2 linked regions of the Luteolibacter sp. LG18 genome follow. Each later gene encodes a partner of the first gene's protein in a complex. Links are inferred from orthologs where the notes say so. Each region holds a gene or a part of one and is shown on either strand. Other genes may lie near its edges. The genes, in order: mnmG and mnmE.

The links.
Region 2: the proteins of mnmG (region 1) and mnmE are in contact, whole or in part, in a solved structure (PDB 9HIP), measured with the Escherichia coli proteins. The link is inferred for Luteolibacter sp. LG18 from one-to-one orthologs.

The regions. Positions count from the first base shown.
Region 1 is NZ_AP024600.1:1,586,441-1,598,035, reverse strand. Bases 3,575-6,545 are described here. They hold mnmG (tRNA uridine-5-carboxymethylaminomethyl(34) synthesis enzyme MnmG), read right to left. Parts: upstream 6,011-6,545; coding sequence 4,139-6,010; downstream 3,575-4,138. Other genes in these bases: llg_RS06660 (DUF6580 family putative transport protein), read left to right, coding at 6,257-6,545. Outside these bases: llg_RS06680 (trypsin-like peptidase domain-containing protein), read right to left, coding at 1-119; llg_RS06675 (hypothetical protein), read right to left, coding at 183-1,895; llg_RS06670 (thioesterase family protein), read left to right, coding at 2,056-2,463; more of llg_RS06660, read left to right, coding at 6,546-6,826; pdhA (pyruvate dehydrogenase (acetyl-transferring) E1 component subunit alpha), read left to right, coding at 6,883-7,965; llg_RS06650 (alpha-ketoacid dehydrogenase subunit beta), read left to right, coding at 8,022-9,008; llg_RS06645 (hypothetical protein), read left to right, coding at 9,265-9,636; llg_RS06640 (dihydrolipoamide acetyltransferase family protein), read left to right, coding at 9,789-11,090; llg_RS06635 (SRPBCC family protein), read left to right, coding at 11,131-11,595. UniProt on the Escherichia coli protein: NAD-binding protein involved in the addition of a carboxymethylaminomethyl (cmnm) group at the wobble position (U34) of certain tRNAs, forming tRNA-cmnm(5)s(2)U34.
Region 2 is NZ_AP024600.1:5,309,027-5,313,669, reverse strand. What follows is about bases 1,730-4,588. They hold mnmE (tRNA uridine-5-carboxymethylaminomethyl(34) synthesis GTPase MnmE), read left to right. Parts: upstream 1,730-2,428; coding sequence 2,429-3,748; downstream 3,749-4,588. Other genes in these bases: llg_RS21105 (hypothetical protein), read right to left, coding at 3,763-4,588; llg_RS21115 (hypothetical protein), read left to right, coding at 1,730-2,271. Outside these bases: hisC (histidinol-phosphate transaminase), read left to right, coding at 1-840; more of llg_RS21115, read left to right, coding at 913-1,729; more of llg_RS21105, read right to left, coding at 4,589-4,608. UniProt on the Escherichia coli protein: Exhibits a very high intrinsic GTPase hydrolysis rate. Involved in the addition of a carboxymethylaminomethyl (cmnm) group at the wobble position (U34) of certain tRNAs, forming tRNA-cmnm(5)s(2)U34.

The sequences.
Region 1 (11,595 bases):
CCGCCGAAAAGATCCTTCCATGAACCGCCCGTGCGCCAGTGGCGGAGCGCGGAAACGGCGACGAAGGCCGTGGCAAACACCACGACCAGGGCAAGCAACCTTCGGAATCCGGCATTCATGGGTGGGAGGGGAACGCACCCCCACTGGCGGCTTTCAGAAGGCGATTTGCAAGGGGAAAACCATCAGCGGTTCTCGGAACCCGGCAGCGCCTCCTCCTCGGCCGTCACCGCGTCCAGCTCCCGCTTGAAGGATTCATAAGCTCCCTTCACCGCGTCCCTGGCGGTCTGGAAACGCTGGTAGCCGTTGTCCTCGTCGCGGGTGCGGCGGGCCTTGATCAGGTTCCGCACCGCCGTGAGCACGTCCTTGCCGTGCGCGGTGAGATCGCGATCGCGCATGTCGACGTAGCGCTCCAGCGATTCCAGCGCGGGGCGACTGGCCTCAAGAACCTTCTCGATGGTGTCGACGTCGATGTTCTGGAAACCTTGGTTCGTGACCATGCCGCCGATCGGCTCCATGGCGCGGCGGATCTCGGAGGCAAGGTAGGGCCGCGGCAGCCAGGTCGGGCGCTTGCCGGCACCCTGGAGGTCGAGCATGCGCGCCGAGGCGTGGTCGGGATAGGCCTGCGCGATATCGGTCAGGCGCTGGCGCACGAAACGATTCGCGGCGTACTGACCTACGGCCATGGTACCTTGCTTCGAGCGCACCTCGGCAAAGCGCGCGGAGACATCCGCCAAGGTACCCTGGCTCTCCTTCGCCGAGCGTTCGACCAGCTCCTTCAGCGATCCGGCGAGGATCACCTCGTACTTCATGAAGAAGGCCGGATCCTCCATCACCAGGATGGCGGACATCATCGGCTCCGCCTCGCGCGGCAGCACTAGGCGGCCGCCGGGGCCATTGGAAAGCGCGCGCAGGCGGTCCCAGGCGCGCGTGGGCAGCTTGAACGAGCCGTCCTCGCCGATGACCCCCATCACGGTGGCGTGCGGCTCACGGCCGCTCACGGCCGCATCCATCAGCACCGCCGCCGCCGCGGAGATCGACTTGCGGTTCGCGTCCACCAGGTAGTCACCGCTGCAATCGAGATTGGCGCGCCCGCCCGTCGGGAAAGTGTCGCCCATCGCCTTCAGGGCCTTCGTGACGGTGTCGCTGGTGCGGTCCTGGGCGCGGTGGTTCTGGGTGTTCTGAAGGATGAAACGGAAGCCGTTGGCATCGTCGCCGTTCTCGCGCTGGGAGATCGCGGCGCGCATGTTGATGACGCGGGGCCGCATCACATAGTGATCGCCGCCATTGAGGGCGTCCTTCTCCAGCATCCACAGCGGCGTGGTCACGGTCGCCTGTGTCCGTGCAAAAACGGGAGCGGTCGTTTTGGGCGTATCCGGGATCAGAGGCTCCACCGGAGTCACCTCCTTCGGTTGATAGGAGGCCAATGCCGGAATCCAGCCGTTCCACGCGCCGCCGTCCTGCTTGTGATCGCGTGCGTTCTCATGGAACGGATCCACGGCCGCGGCGACGTCCAGAAGGCACGCTGCCAGCGCCTGACCGTCCTGGCCGGCCTCCGTCGAGCCCAGCCACTCCAGCAGCTTCCAGAGGCCCGCCCGTGCATCTTCGGCCTTGGAATCATCCAGTGGGTCCAATTCGCGTCCCGCCCCGACAGTGGCCAACAGTTCGCGGGCCTCGCGGTTGGCCGGATCGAGCGCCAAGGCGAGGGCCAAGGCCTGGGCAATCCGGCGGCGGTCCGCCGGTTCCTCGGTTCCCAGTGCGGGAACCAGCAGGGTGAGCTCACGGGACAGGCCGGTCATGGTGCCCACATCCAGCGGCACGCGGTCGCGGCGGAATGGCACCGGTCCCTCGGCCGGGGCCGCGAACGGCCCTGCGGCACACGCCAGCGCGGCCGACATGACCCACCCACCCACGCATCTGGTGATCCCCGTTCGCATTGTCCCAAAAGGTTTACCTTTCCGCTACGTCCTCTCTCAAGCGCACATTGCATGGAGAATCAGCGGACCACAAGACGGGTTGCTCTGGATTCCCGCGCCAGGATTCCCGATGGTCCCGCCCATGTCCGACCGACCGACCTTCGAGACCCGTGAGGAAGTGATGTTCTTCGACACCGATTGCGGTGGCGTGGTCCACAACATCGCCTACCTCCGCATGATCGAAACCTGCCGCACCCGGCTGGCGGCGCTGATGGGCATGAAGCTCCTCGAAATGGCCTCCACCCACCTCTTCCCCGTGCTCACCCGCACCGAGGTGGACTACAAGCGTCCGGCGAAGCTCGGCGACTGGATCGTGATCCGCGGCCGGCTGGCCGAACTCAGCCGCGCGCGGTTCATCTGCGAGTTCGAGCTGGTCCGGGAAAGCGACGGCCTGCTGCTCGTCACCGCCCGCCAGGGCCTGGCGCTGGTCCAGATGCCGGAGGGCAAGCCCGCCCGCCTGCCCGCGGAATGGCTGGAGCAGTGGGGTTGATTTACTAGTGTTCTAGTAACAAATGGCCATCCGGCGGAGCCGCCCCGCCGGGGAGTTCGGGACGCCTTTTCCATCCGACGAAGGGATGGGGCGGGCACTCTTTCGCTCCGGCAGGGGCATGAGAAATTAGCCGGTCGGCAAGGAGCGTAGCGACACCGCCACCGGGTGACCCAAGGACCAGCCACGGCACCCCGGAGGGCGTGCGAGAAGCGTGCCCCGACTCCGCGCGTAAAATGAGCAACGGAGTTCCACAGGCCATGAACCCGGCTGCGATCGCCTTCGGGATCGAATGAGCTTTCCGCCTGGACCGGAGGTGTCGTCGCCTAGGCTCCTCAACCTCCGGCTACTTGGGCTGCCATCCCCTTCGGGGATACAGACTCCGAGATGCGTATATGGATCAGGTCCACAGACGCCGGGTAAGCCATGGGGTGTAGGCCCATGCCGCAAGCGGCTCCGGGATACGAGCAACTCCCATTCCATGAGGCATGCCTTCAGCATGCGGGAATCACCGGGTCCTCACCCAGGGTCTACGATCTGGTATGGGTCGTCCCGTTGGGACAAGGAGGCTCCTTCAACAGCGCCCTACGGTTCCACCATCCCCTCATTCATCCGGATCACGCGGCGTCTCCTCTCCCACCATCAAGCCATGGCCGCCCAAGCCAAGGTGAAGACCACGCCGACGAGGGCATAGGAAATCCGCAGAATCCGGACGGTGGGATTCCGATCCTTCACGGCCATCCCCTCGTCCCCATGGTAGCCTCCCCACCCTGTTCCTCTCCCCGGCCCGAGTGAGACGGGACGCTGGCTGAAATGGCTGGTGACCCTCTCCTCGGGAGAGTTTTCCGAAGCATGAATGGCCCATAGGAGGTTAAGCTCCGTCCCCGAAATGAAAACGGGTTCGGAATAGTTTCCGCTCACGCGAATGAGTTCCGCGGACCCTCGGTCGCTCGCGATGGCAACCAAGGTCATCCCCCTCATCCACCATCCCTGATCCCGGTAACGCATCGAGTGGATCCACATGCCTGCCAGCAACAGCCACCCGATTCCCAAGGGGACGACGAACCTCGTGCGCCACCAAGGACGAAAGATCCTGTCTCTCCGGCCCGCTTTCATGCTCCCGCCATGGACCGGACCCACCTCCGTTTCCTTGCCTGCCACCAGCCGCAGAAGCCCAACCAGAGTCCCGTGTAACCCAACATCAGCCAAGCATACGGAAGGCGGATGATACCGTTCGATTCAGCCTGCTCCGCCTCGAAAGGAATCCCTCCATGCCAACCGCTGGCCATCCTCTCGCCCGGAGGCGGAAGCATGGCGGCGAGGCACACCGTCCCCGGATCAAAGTCAATGGAACCGCACGGGCCGTTGATCGTCGACACCCCACCCATCGAAGCACACCACGCCGCCCGGCTCTTGACGTCCACACGTGCGAAGCCCAGCGCCTTCCCGGAACTGAACCAAATCTTCACCCCGGAAGAACTCCGGAAGCTCAGGTACGCCGTCTGACCGCGGGTCGTAGCCCACCCACCCACCAGCGCCATCAGGCCCACGGCCCCGAGTCCGAAGGCCCGCGACCTCCGCCAGGGATCCCGATCAGCTTGTGGGATTGGCATGGACGATCCTTAGAAAACCCACCGCCGGAATGCGATGGATTTCCCGATCAGTTCAGCCGCGCGGTTCACGCCGACACTTCCCGCTCGCGCTTCTCCAGCCATACCGCCAGCACGGCGATGTCCGCCGGGGTGATGCCGGAGATCCGGCCCGCCTGGCCGAGGGTAGCCGGGCGGATCTGGGTGAAGCGGGTCTTGGCCTCCTGCTTGAGGCCCGGGATGGCGCTGAAATCGAGGTCGGCGGGCAGCTTCTTCGACTCCTGGCGGGACATCCGGTCGATCTGGGTCTGCTGGCGGTTGAGGTGGCCCTCGTAGCGGAACTCGGTCTCGATCATCGGCCAAAGTTCCACGTGGAACATTTCGCGGAGGTCATCCGGCAGGGTTTCCCAGCAGGTGTCGCTGCGGCGGAACCAGTGGTCGAGCTTCACGCCCTCGTGGTTGGTCTTCCGACCCCAGGCAAGGGCTTCCTCCAGCTTCGCCTGCTTCTCCCCCACCCGCTCGGCCCGTTCCCCGGACACCAGCCCGGCTTCGACCCCGCGGGGAGTCAGGCGCAGGTCGGCATTGTCCTGGCGGAGCAGGAGGCGGTATTCCGCCCGCGAGGTGAACATGCGGTAGGGCTCGGTGCAGCCCTTGGTGACCAGGTCATCGACCATCACGCCCAGGTAGGCCTCGTCGCGGCGGAGGACGAACTCCGGTTTTCCGAGCACCTTGAGCGCGGCATTCGCCCCGGCGAGGAGGCCCTGGCCGGCGGCTTCCTCGTAGCCCGAGGTGCCGTTGATCTGGCCCGCGAAGTAGAGTCCCTCCACCAGTTTGGTCTCCAGGGTGGAGTGGAGCTGGGTCGGCGGGCAGTAATCATACTCCACGGCATAGCCCGGGCGCAGGATCTCGCACTTCTCCAGACCGGGAATGGTGCGTAGAAAGGCGAGCTGGACGTCGTAGGGCAGCGAGGTCGAGACCCCGTTGACGTAGTACTCGTGGGTGTGGCGGCCTTCCGGTTCAAGGAACACCTGGTGGCGCTCCTTTTCGGCGAAACGGACGACTTTGTCCTCGATCGAGGGGCAATAACGAGGTCCCACCCCCTCGATCACCCCGCAATACATCGGGGATTGGTCGAGATTGTCGCGGATGATGTCGTGGGTGGCCGGGGTGGTGTAGGTCACCCAGCACGGCATTTGTTCCACGTGGAACGTTTTGTCCCCCCAGGGATTCAGGGTGAAGAGGTCATCCGGGCCTTTGTGAAGGGTGTCGGCGAGGAAACTGAACTTCGGCACCGGAGTATCGCCATCCTGGCGCTCGCACACCGAGAGGTCCAGCGAACGGCCGTTGAGGCGGCACGGGGTGCCGGTCTTGAAGCGTTCCACCTGGAAGCCGAGGTGCTTGAGAGAGTCCGACACGGTGGAAATGGCGTCCCCCATCCGCCCGCCCTTCTCGTTGCGCAGGCCCACGTGCATCAGGCCGCGCATGAAGGTCCCGGCCGACAGCACCACCGAGCGGGCGGTGATTTCCATCCCCAAAGAGGTCCGGATGCCGGTGATGCGGTCGTTTTCGACCAACAGCTCGGCCACGTTCCCCTGATGGAGGTCGAGACCCGGCGTGCCCTCCAGCACCCACTTCATGCGGAACTGGTAGGCCTTCTTGTCGCACTGGGCCCGGGGCGCGCGGACCGAGGGGCCCTTCGAGGCATTCAGCATCCGCCACTGGATAGCGGTGGCATCGGTGTTCAGGCCCATCGCCCCGCCGAGGGCATCGATCTCCCGGACCATGTGGCCCTTGGCCAGCCCGCCGATGGCGGGGTTGCAGGACATCTGCCCGACGGTGTCCAGATTCTGGGTCAGCACCGCCACCTCGCAACCGAGGCGGGCAGCCGCCAGCGCGGCCTCGACTCCGGCATGGCCGGCACCGATCACAAGGACATCGTAGGACTTCGGGTAGCGGAACACGGGGATCGTGTAACCTAGGCCCACCCCACCCACAAGTACCGCTAGAGGGACCGGAGGTCCCTCAGACACAAGAATCCAGAACCCAGAGTCCAGAAAGAGAAGAAAGAGAAACGTAATGCCTTCCCAGATCTCCCGACTTCTGTGTCAGCGCGCTGCGCGCGATTTGTTCCACGTGGAACACGAACCCCCCATTTGATGGAGAAATTTCCCCTCGCCCGTGGCCCCGGGATCTTTCAATCTACGCCCATGAAGCGCTGGCTCCCTGCCCTCCTCATCGTCGCCCTGCTCGTGGTCTTCCGGATCCTCGGCGGGTTGTTTCCGACGACGTTGCCAAACTTCCAGCCGCTGCCCGCGTTGCTGCTCTGCGGCATGGTGTTCCTGAAGGGTGCCCAGCGCTGGCTGCTGCCGCTCGCCGCCTGGGTAATCACCTACCCCGCCACCAGCGTGGCCCAGGGTTACCCGGTCTTCGGCTGGGATCTCCTCGGCGTGCTGCTCGGGGTCGCCGCCACCCTCGGCATCGCCCTCTGGACCCGTCGCCATGCCACCGTCCTGCCAGTCCTGGCGTCCTCCCTGGTCGCAGCGCTGGTGTTCTACTTCGTGACGAACACGCTCTCCTTCGCGGTCGATCCGCTCTACGCGAAGACCTTCGACGGCTTCGTCCGCGCCCAGTGGACTGGTCCCGAGACCGGCATGCCCACCTGGATCTTCCTCCGCAATCTGGTCGCCGCGAACGTCCTGTTCTCCGGCCTGTTCCTGCTCTCCCGTCATTCGCTCCCGCAAGCCGCCTCTGCCGCCGAATCCGCGGCTGTCAGATAAGACTTGCTAGCTCATTGCCCCGAACATAAGTCGCAGTCCCCTCTCCCGTAGTACCCATGTCGACCGCTCAACTTGACACGCCCCGCCTCGATTTCGCCGGTTCACCGATCAACCGGGACCTGACCCCGGACCAAAAGATCGACCTGTTCCGACAGATGGTCCGCATCCGTCGCTTCGAACAGACCGCGCTCAAGTACTACAACGCCGGCAAGATGGGTGGCTTCCTCCACCTCTACATCGGCCAGGAAGCGGTCGCCGTCGGCACCATTTCCCTCAAGCTGGAGAACGACCACTTCATCACCGCCTACCGCGACCACGGCCACGCCCTGTCCGTCGGCATGGGCATGAACGAGTGCATGGCCGAGATGTACGGCAAGCAGACCGGTTGCTCGAAGGGCAAAGGTGGCTCGATGCACTTCTTCGCTCCGGACAAGGGTTACTGGGGCGGCCACGGCATCGTCGGCGGCCAGACCCCGCTCGGCCTCGGCCTCGCCTACGGTCTGAAGTACCTTGAGAAGGAAGGCTGCTGCCTCTGCTACCTCGGTGACGGCGCCGTCAACCAGGGTGCCTTCCACGAGTCCCTCAATATCGCCGCGCTCTTCAACCTCCCGGTCATCTACGTGATCGAGAACAACGGCTACTCGATGGGCACCTCCCAGAAGCGCTCGTCCTCCTACCGCGGCTGCCTCGCGCAGCGCGCCGAGGGTTACGACATGGAGTGGGACGTGATCGACGGCTCCGACATCTACGAGGTCCGCGCCAAGACCCACATCGCGATGGAGCGCGCCCGCAAGGAGCAGAAGCCCGCCATCCTCGAGATTTCCACCTACCGCTACTACGGCCACAGCGTCGCCGACGCCAACGCCAAGAAGTACCGCACCCCGGAGGAAATCGAGAACTACAAGCAGAACCACGACCCGATCACCTTGTTCCGCCGCCGTCTGGTGGCCGAGGGCATCTTCACCGAAGAGCAGGCCGACCAGATCTCGAAGGAAGCCGCCGACGAGGCCGCCGCTTCCGCCAAATTCGCCGAGGAATCCCCCGCCCCGACCGTCGCCGACATCATGACCGATGTCTACTGGGAGTCCGACAACAACACCGAGGCTTCGAAGACCGGCTGGCACTTCTTCAACGACTGAAGCCCGCCCACCTACGGTAACTCTAGTAATTCATCCACTCTCCCAGCTTTATCTCCATGTCTCGTACCCTCACCTACCGTGAAGCCCTCCGCGAAGGCCTCGATGAGGAACTCGCCCGCGATCCCAACGTCGTCCTGATGGGCGAGGAGGTCGCCCAGTACAACGGCGCCTACAAGGTCACCGAAGGCCTTTGGAAGAAATGGGGCGACAAACGCATCGTCGACACCCCGATCTCCGAGGCCGGTTTCATCGGCATGGGCATCGGCGCCTCGATGCTCGGTGTCCGCCCGGTGATGGAGCTGATGTTCTGGTCGTTCCACTCCGTGGCCTTCGACCAGCTCGTCAACAACGCCGCCTGCGTCCGCTACATGTCCGGCGGTCTCATCAACTGCCCGATCGTGATGCGCGGCCCGGCCAACGGCGGCACCAATGTCGGCGCCACCCACTCCCACATTCCCGAGGGCCTCTTCGCCGCCTTCCCGGGTCTCAAGGTCTGCGCCCCGGCCACCCCGGCGGATGCCAAGGGCCTGATCAAGGCCGCCATCCGTGACAACGACCCGGTCTACGTCATGGAGAACACCCTCCTCTACGGTACCACCGGTGAAGTGCCGGATCCGGCGGAAGGCGACCATGTCGTCCCGCTCGGCAAGGCCGATGTGAAGCGCGAGGGCACCGACATCTCCCTCATCGCCCACGGCCGCTCGGTCATCCACGCCCTCGCCGCCGCGGAAACCCTCCAAGCCGAGCACGGCATCTCCGCCGAGGTCCTCGACCTCCGCTCGATCCGCCCGCTCGACGTCGACGCCATCCTCGCCACCGTCCGCAAGACCAACCGCGTGGTGCTCGTCGACGAATCGAAGCCCTTCGGCGGCGTCTCCGCCATGGTTGCGACCCTGATCCAAGAGCACGCCTTCGATTACCTCGATGCCCCGGTGAAGCGCGTTTGCACCATCGATGCCCCGGCGATCTACTCGCCGCACATTGAGAACCAGCAGCTTCCGAATCCGGGCCGGATCGTCGAGAAGGTCCTCTCGATGCGCTGATCCGCTTCACCCTCCCGTTTCCGATCGCATGGGCCGGTTCCAACAGGAGCCGGCCCATCGTCGTGATGGGCCCCGCATCATTCCCCTCGAACACCTCCCGAACTTCCCCGTCCACCGCGGTTTTTCGTTGCCAGCGCGGGGGTCCGTCCTAACATTGGTGACACCATGATGAAGCTTCTTCTTGCCGCCTCCGTCGCCGGGATGTGCCTGGCCGCGACTTCCTGCTGCTGCATGTTCTGAAAACTCCCGTCCTGTCATGAAAAACCTGCTCCTGCTCGCCGCCGTTTCCCTCGGCTTCTCGTCCTGCTGCTCGATGTTCGGTGGCCTCGCTCCGGCCCAGTACCGCACCGAGACCGTCCGCACCTGCGGCTATGACACCGTCACCCAGGAAGTCCCCGTCGCGGGTTCCAAGGGCGGCCTGACCCAGACCGTCACCACCAAGGTGCCGCGCTTCAAGAAGGTGAAGCACGTCGTCTATTGCGGCCGCTGCGTCCGCTACTACTGCCCGGACCACGACTGCTGCGGCAGCACCGGCCCGAAGGTCAAGAAGCTCGCCAGCGTCAGCGGTTCCATGATCGGCAGCCCGAACCTGGGCCTCGTTCCGAGCATGGAGACCCTCGCTCCCTGAGCCCTTCTCCCATCATTCTTCCATCCAACAACGGCGGCGGCCTCCGGGTCACCGCCGTTTTTCGTGCCGGTCACCACCGCGACCGAGAAAAATCTGGAAAAGGACCGTCATTCTCCCAATCCTCGCCGCGGCTTCCAAGCCCCCTCCCTGCCATGCCTGTAAACATCGAAATGCCCAAGCTCTCGGATACCATGACCGAGGGCACCCTCATCAAATGGCACAAGAAGGTCGGTGACCACGTCGAGATCGGCGATGTCATCGCCGAAGTCGAAACCGACAAGGCCACGATGGAAATGGAAGCCTTCGACGAAGGCACCATCACCCAGATCCTGATCCAGGAAGGGGAAAAGCTCGAAGTCGGCGGGGTCCTCGCCGTGCTCGATGGCGAAGACGGTGCCGCCGCCCCGGCCAGCGCCGCTACCGCGGCAGCCGCCACTGTGGCCGCTGCTCCTGTCCAACAGGCCGCCGCCACCTCCACCCCGGCTCCCGCCGCCCCGGTCTCCGAAAGCGGTGACCGCCTCAAATCTTCCCCGCTCGCCCGCAAGGTCGCCGCCGAACTCGGCGTGAACCTCGCCGGTGTCACCGGTTCCGGCCCGGCCGGCCGCATCGTCCGCGCCGACGTCGAAGCCGCCTCGAAGAAGCCCGCTCCGTCCAGCACCGCTTCCGCCGCCGCCGCCCTCGCCGCCTCGGTGAAATCGAAGGCCACCGCCGCCGCACCGGCCGCCGCTCCCTCCGTCAATGCCATCCTCCCGGTGGCCAAGGAAGGCGACGAGATCGTCCAGCTTTCCTCGATGCGGAAGGTCATCGCCTCCCGCCTGCTCACCTCGAAGGTCACCATCCCGCACTTCTACCTCCACGTGGAAGTCGACGCCGCCCCGCTGATGGCGATCCGCAAGCAGGTCAACGACCAAGCCGAGAAGACCCACGGCAACAAGTACTCGGTCAACGATTTCATCCTGAAGGCCGTGATCAGCGCCGCCCAGGCCGTGCCCGCCGTGAACGCCTCCTACGCCGGCGATCACATCATCAACTTCAAGCACGTCGGCCTGTCCGTGGCGATCGCCGTGGAAGACGGTCTGGTGACCCCGGTCATCAAGCAGGCGGAAAGCAAGTCCCTGCTGGCCATCTCCCGCGCCGTGAAGGACTTCGCCGCCCGCGCCAAGGACAAGAAGCTCAAGCCCGACGAATTCGACGGCGGCACCATCACCGTGTCGAACCTCGGTGCCTGGGGCGTCGAGTCCTTCGATGCCATCGTCAACCCGCCGCAGGCCGCCATCCTCTCGGTGGGTGCCGCGATCGAGAAGCCCGTCGTCAAGAACGGCCAGATCGTCCCCGGCATCCGCATGAACCTCGGCCTGTCCTGCGACCACCGCGTCGTCGATGGTGCCGTGGCCGCCAAGTTCCTCGCCGAGGTCAAGAAGCTCATCGAGCAACCCGCTCTGATGCTGATCTAAGCCCCCGCGGTTTCCAACACCCCGGAACTCTTCCCGACCGGTGACCACGATCCAGCTAACCACGCGGATCGAGGCACCGGTCGACCGCGTTTTCGACCTCTCGCGCAGCATCGACCTGCACCTGGCCTCCACCGCCCACACCGGTGAGCGGGCCATCGCCGGTGTGACCCGCGGCCTGATCGGGCTGAACGAGGAGGTCACTTGGAGCGCCCGCCACTTCGGGATCCGCTTCCGCATGACCGTGGGCATCACCGGGTACGACCGACCGCACCACTTCCGCGACGAGATGCTCCGCGGGCCGTTCCAGAAAATGGAGCACGATCACGTGTTCGAGCCCCAGGGCAGCGCCACGCTCATGCACGACACGTTCCGGTTCACATCCCCGCTTGGCCCGTTCGGAGGCCTCCTGGTGGATCGTGCGTTGCTCAGGCCCCATTTGCTCGCCCTGTTGGAAGAACGGAACGGGTGGATCAAACGCGTGGCGGAATCCAACGAGTGGGAACGC
Region 2 (4,643 bases), 3.7 Mb from region 1 along the record:
CACGTGGTGCTCGGCAACGGGTCGAACGAGATCATCGAGCTGCTGTGCCACAGTTTCCTGAATGCGAAGGCGGAGCTGATCGCCGCGGAGCACGCGTTCGTGGTCTACAAGCTCATGGCCACCCTTTTCGGCGCGCAGTATGTCGAGGTGGCGGATCCGAATTTCGTGCACGATCTGGACGCGATGGCGGACGCCATCACGCCGGAGACGCGCCTGGTGTTCATTGCCAATCCGAACAACCCGACCGGCACGATGGTGGGTCAGGAGGAGCTGGACCGTTTCATGGCCCGGGTGCCGGACCATGTGGTGGTGGCATTCGACGAGGCCTACCACGAGTTCCTGGACAAGGCTCCGGACACCCTCAAGTACATCGCCGAGGGCAAGAACGTGTGCATTCTGCGCACCTGCTCGAAGATCCACGGTCTGGCCGCGCTGCGGGTGGGCTACGCGCTGGCGTCGAAGGGCGTGGCGGCGATCCTCCAGAAGGCGCGCCAGCCGTTCAACGTCAACTCGATCGCGCAGGCCGGTGCGATCGCCGCGCTCACCGATGACACCCACGTGGAGAACACCCGCCGGGTGAACCGCGAGGGGCTGGCGTTCTACTCGAAGGCGTTCACCGAGCGCGGCCTGGAGTTCGTGCCGAGCGTGGCGAACTTCATCCTGGTGAAGGTGGGCGATGGCGACCGCGTCTTCCGCGAGATGCTGAAGCAGGGGGTGATCATCCGCGCCATGCGCAGCTACAAGCTGCCGGAGTGGGTGCGTATCTCGATCGGCACGCAGCCGCAGAACGAGCGCTGTCTCGAGGTGCTGGACGCCGTGCTGGGTCCGGTGCCTGCTTGATGAGAAGGAGCGTGGTTTGACAGCAACGGGATTGTCATCTAACCATTCGAAACGGTCAGATAGGCGGGATACATGACGGGAGCGATCGATCCATATCAACAGCGTGAATTCCGGTGCGGCCATTGCAACGGCCGCATCGTCATTCCGATCGATCTGCCTCCCACCACCGGTCCGTGCCCGCACTGCGGGGGCGTGATCACGTCTCCCGCTCCGGTGGGCCGTGGTGGTCCTGCGCCGGTGTCTCAGGGACCCGCTCCGGTTCCTGCTGCCGCGCCACCGGTATTGGTGCCCGCTCCGCAGCCCGCGGCGACTCCGGCGGTGGCTCCTGCTCCGGCTCCCGTTCCCGCGGCGACCGTGCCGTCTCCTGCCGCCGTGCCCCAGATCGCCGCTCCACCGGTGGAGAAACCGGCTCCGGAAAAGGCTCCGGCGAAAACCGCGGCGGTGGCTGTTCCGGGAAAGCCCGCGAAACGCGGCCTGATTCCGGCGCTGCTGCTGATGCTGGTGCTCATCGTCGCTTGCGGCGCGGGCACGATCTATTTCCTGAACAATTTCTACGGCAAGAGCAGTGGCTCGCTCGGCCAGGTCTCGGCTCCCGGCGCACCGGGGAAGAGCTCCGAGGAGGAATTCCTCCGCATGGGTTGGCAGCGGGAAGCCTACAAGGTGCTGCGCGGCTACACCGATGCCTCCACCAGCGAGGGCAAGGCGCCCTACATCGTGGGGGGGAAGGCCGAGGTGCCGAAGCTCCATGAGTTCTATGGCGGGGGGCGCATCGATGACTCGGACACGCCGCCCGAGGCGTTTTCGGTGTATGAGCTTTCCATGGAAGACCGGAAGCGCGGTCTGTTCCTGATGATCTACGACCAGCCGCCGCAGTTCGAGATGCGGGAGTTCTTCCGTCCGCTGGCCTCGCTGGAGGTGCAGTATGGGCTGGAGGACGCGGACCTGCTGCTTTCGAGCGTGGCGCGGGCTTCCAATTTCGCGATGGAGCCGGTGCGGGTGCAGGCGTTCTTCAAGCGCTTTCCGGATGGGTTGCGGTTGGATTGGGACATGTTCGCGCAGACGAAGTACCGCACGCTGCGAAACTTCGTGGAAACCCCGAGCCCCGGCCAGAAGGCGGTGTTCCGGGTGTTCGTGGTGGAGGATGTGGGGGACGAGGGCAAGTCGGCCCCGGGAACCCGCACTTACCGCGTGGCCGATCCCGCCACCACCTCGGATTCCGCGCGGATCCGGGTGAAGGTGGATTCCGAGGCGGGCCGCGCCCTGTCCTCGATCAACTGGCGTGGCTCCAAGGACTCCCGGCCGCAGGCCCGCACTGCCACGGTGGAGCTGGAGTGGGTGGGGGCGGACGACCCGCAGCTCACGGTCAGCCGCTTCATCTGCTGGGAGTTCCTCGGTCTCGGGGGCCAGGAAACGGCGCAGGCCGGGAAGTGAGGCACGCGAAGCTTGGCTTCGCGTGCGTCTTGCGGGGCTTTACGAAACGCGGCTGTCGTCAGATCATCCGGGCTAACCACTACACGCGAAGCCAAGCTTCGCGCTACCACGATCTACCGTGACGCCTTCCGATTCCCATACGCCGACCATTGCCGCCGTGTCCACCGCTCCCGGGACCGGGGCGGTTTCGTTGATCCGCTTGTCAGGGCCGCAGGCGTTCGCCATCGCGGACCGGGCCACGGGTGGGCGGGCATCGCTGGCCGCGCCGCGGCAGGCGGTGTGGTGCCGGATTCTGGACGAGGTGGGAAACACGCTCGATGACGGGCTGCTGACGGTGTTCCGGGGGCCGAAGAGTTTCACCGGCGAGGATGCGGTGGAGTTCGCGGGCCATGGCGGGATGTTGGTGACGCGCGAGGTGCTGTCGCGTTTCCTCGCCTGCGGAGCGTTGCCGGCCGGGCCGGGGGAGTTCACGCAGCGGGCGTTTTTCAATGGCAAGCTGGATCTGACCCAGGCCGAGGGGGTGATGGATTTGATTTCCGCGCAGACCTCGCTGGCGCTGCGGGCGGCGCGGGAGCAGATGGAGGGCACGATCGGGCGTCGCACGCTGGAGGCGCGCGATGAGATCCTCGGGGTGCTGGCGCATGTGGAGGCCTACATCGACTTCCCGGACGAGGACATCGACCCGGATACGGGTCGTGCGCTGTGTGATCGCCTGGACCGCGTGGCCACGGCGATCGACCGGCTGCTGGCCACCGCCGACCAAGGGCGGGTGCTGCGGGAGGGCGTGCGCACGGTGATCTTTGGCGAGCCGAACGTCGGCAAATCGAGCCTGCTCAACCGGTTGCTCGGTTACGAGCGGGCGATCGTGAGCGAGGTGGCGGGGACCACCCGCGACACCATCGAGGAAACCGTGAATCTCGGCGGCATCCCGCTGCGGCTGATCGATACCGCGGGCGTGCGCCAGGCGGGGGATCGGATCGAGGAGGAGGGGATCCGGCGCACGGTGCGCCAGATCGAAGCGGCCGACCTTTTGCTGGAGGTGGCGGATGCCGGGCAGGCGCGGCCTTCGATCCGCCCGGCGGATGTGCCGGAAGGGACCCGTCATCTGCTGGTGCTGAACAAGGCGGATCTCGGCGAGCATGGCGATTGGTCCGGCGTGGAGGCGGTGCGGATTTCCTGCCACCGCGACGAGGGTTTCGACCGTTTGGAATCGGTGATCCGGGAATCGCTGCACCTCGGCACCGGGGAGTGGGGAGACCATGCGGTGGCGATCAATGCGCGCCACCAGGCCTGTCTGTCCCGCGCTCGGCAATCGCTGGCGGCGGCCTCGGCCCTGCTCCAACCGCCGCGCACGGATACCGAGCTGGCGGCGATCGATCTCCGCGAGGCACTTGATGCGTTGGGCGAGGTCGTGGGGCGGGTGGATACGGAGGATTTGCTCGGAGTGATTTTTTCGAGCTTCTGTATTGGGAAGTAGGGCGCCCTTTGGCCTCATCGGGAGAAAGGCAGACCGGTTCCTTCTTTGTGGTCCCGCACCATCAGTCCCAGCTTGTGTTGTAGTTCTCCAGAGGCGGTGGTCCCGGCCCAGGCCGCCATGGCTTGAGGGTCCGTTTTTAGCCAGGCGGCGGCCACATTGAAGATCGCGTCCTCCTGAAAACGTCCGTGCGGAATGCTGTGCTCCACGTAGTTCATCGCCGCCTCCGGTTGGCGCTGCGACCAGGTGGTGAGGAGTGGGATCAGCACTTCGTTGCGCTCATCACCCGGCGGGAGGTGGTCGGCCCAGGTCAGGGCGGCCGTGAAATCCCGTTCCTGCCACCCGATCACCACCGCCTTCAGGTATTCCCGGCGGTCCCAACCCGCAGCCAGTTGATTCGCCCGGTCGACCGCGCCGAGGGGATCGATCCGGCCGAGCGCGGTGCCCGCGTTTTCATACCAGCTCTGGCGGATGCTTGAGGCAGGCAGTGAACCCAGCCAGGCGAACGCCGATTGGGGATCGATTTCCGCCCAGCTTGCGGCCAGTTCCAGTCCCGCCATGACCTCGGAGGGCTGCCCGGAGAATGGCTCCAGAAGCGCGGCAGCACCGCGCGGATCGGTCTTCAGGGATTGACGGAAGATGGAGCGGAGGCGGTTTTGCCAAGCCGCGTTGCGGTGATCCTCGGCAGCCATTGCGGCCAGGTCACCGAGCCTGGGGGCGTGCGCGGCGGCGCGTGGGTGGCTGGCGGGGCTGTTTGGTCGGTGCGGTGCGTCCGCGGGAGTGCCCGGCAGGAAGAAGTGGGTGGTCGGCGCGGCGATGGCCATGACCAGCAGGAGTGGACGCCAGGGAAATTTGGGTTTCATGGTCGGGATCGGTTGAAGAGCGGAAGGGCCCGCCG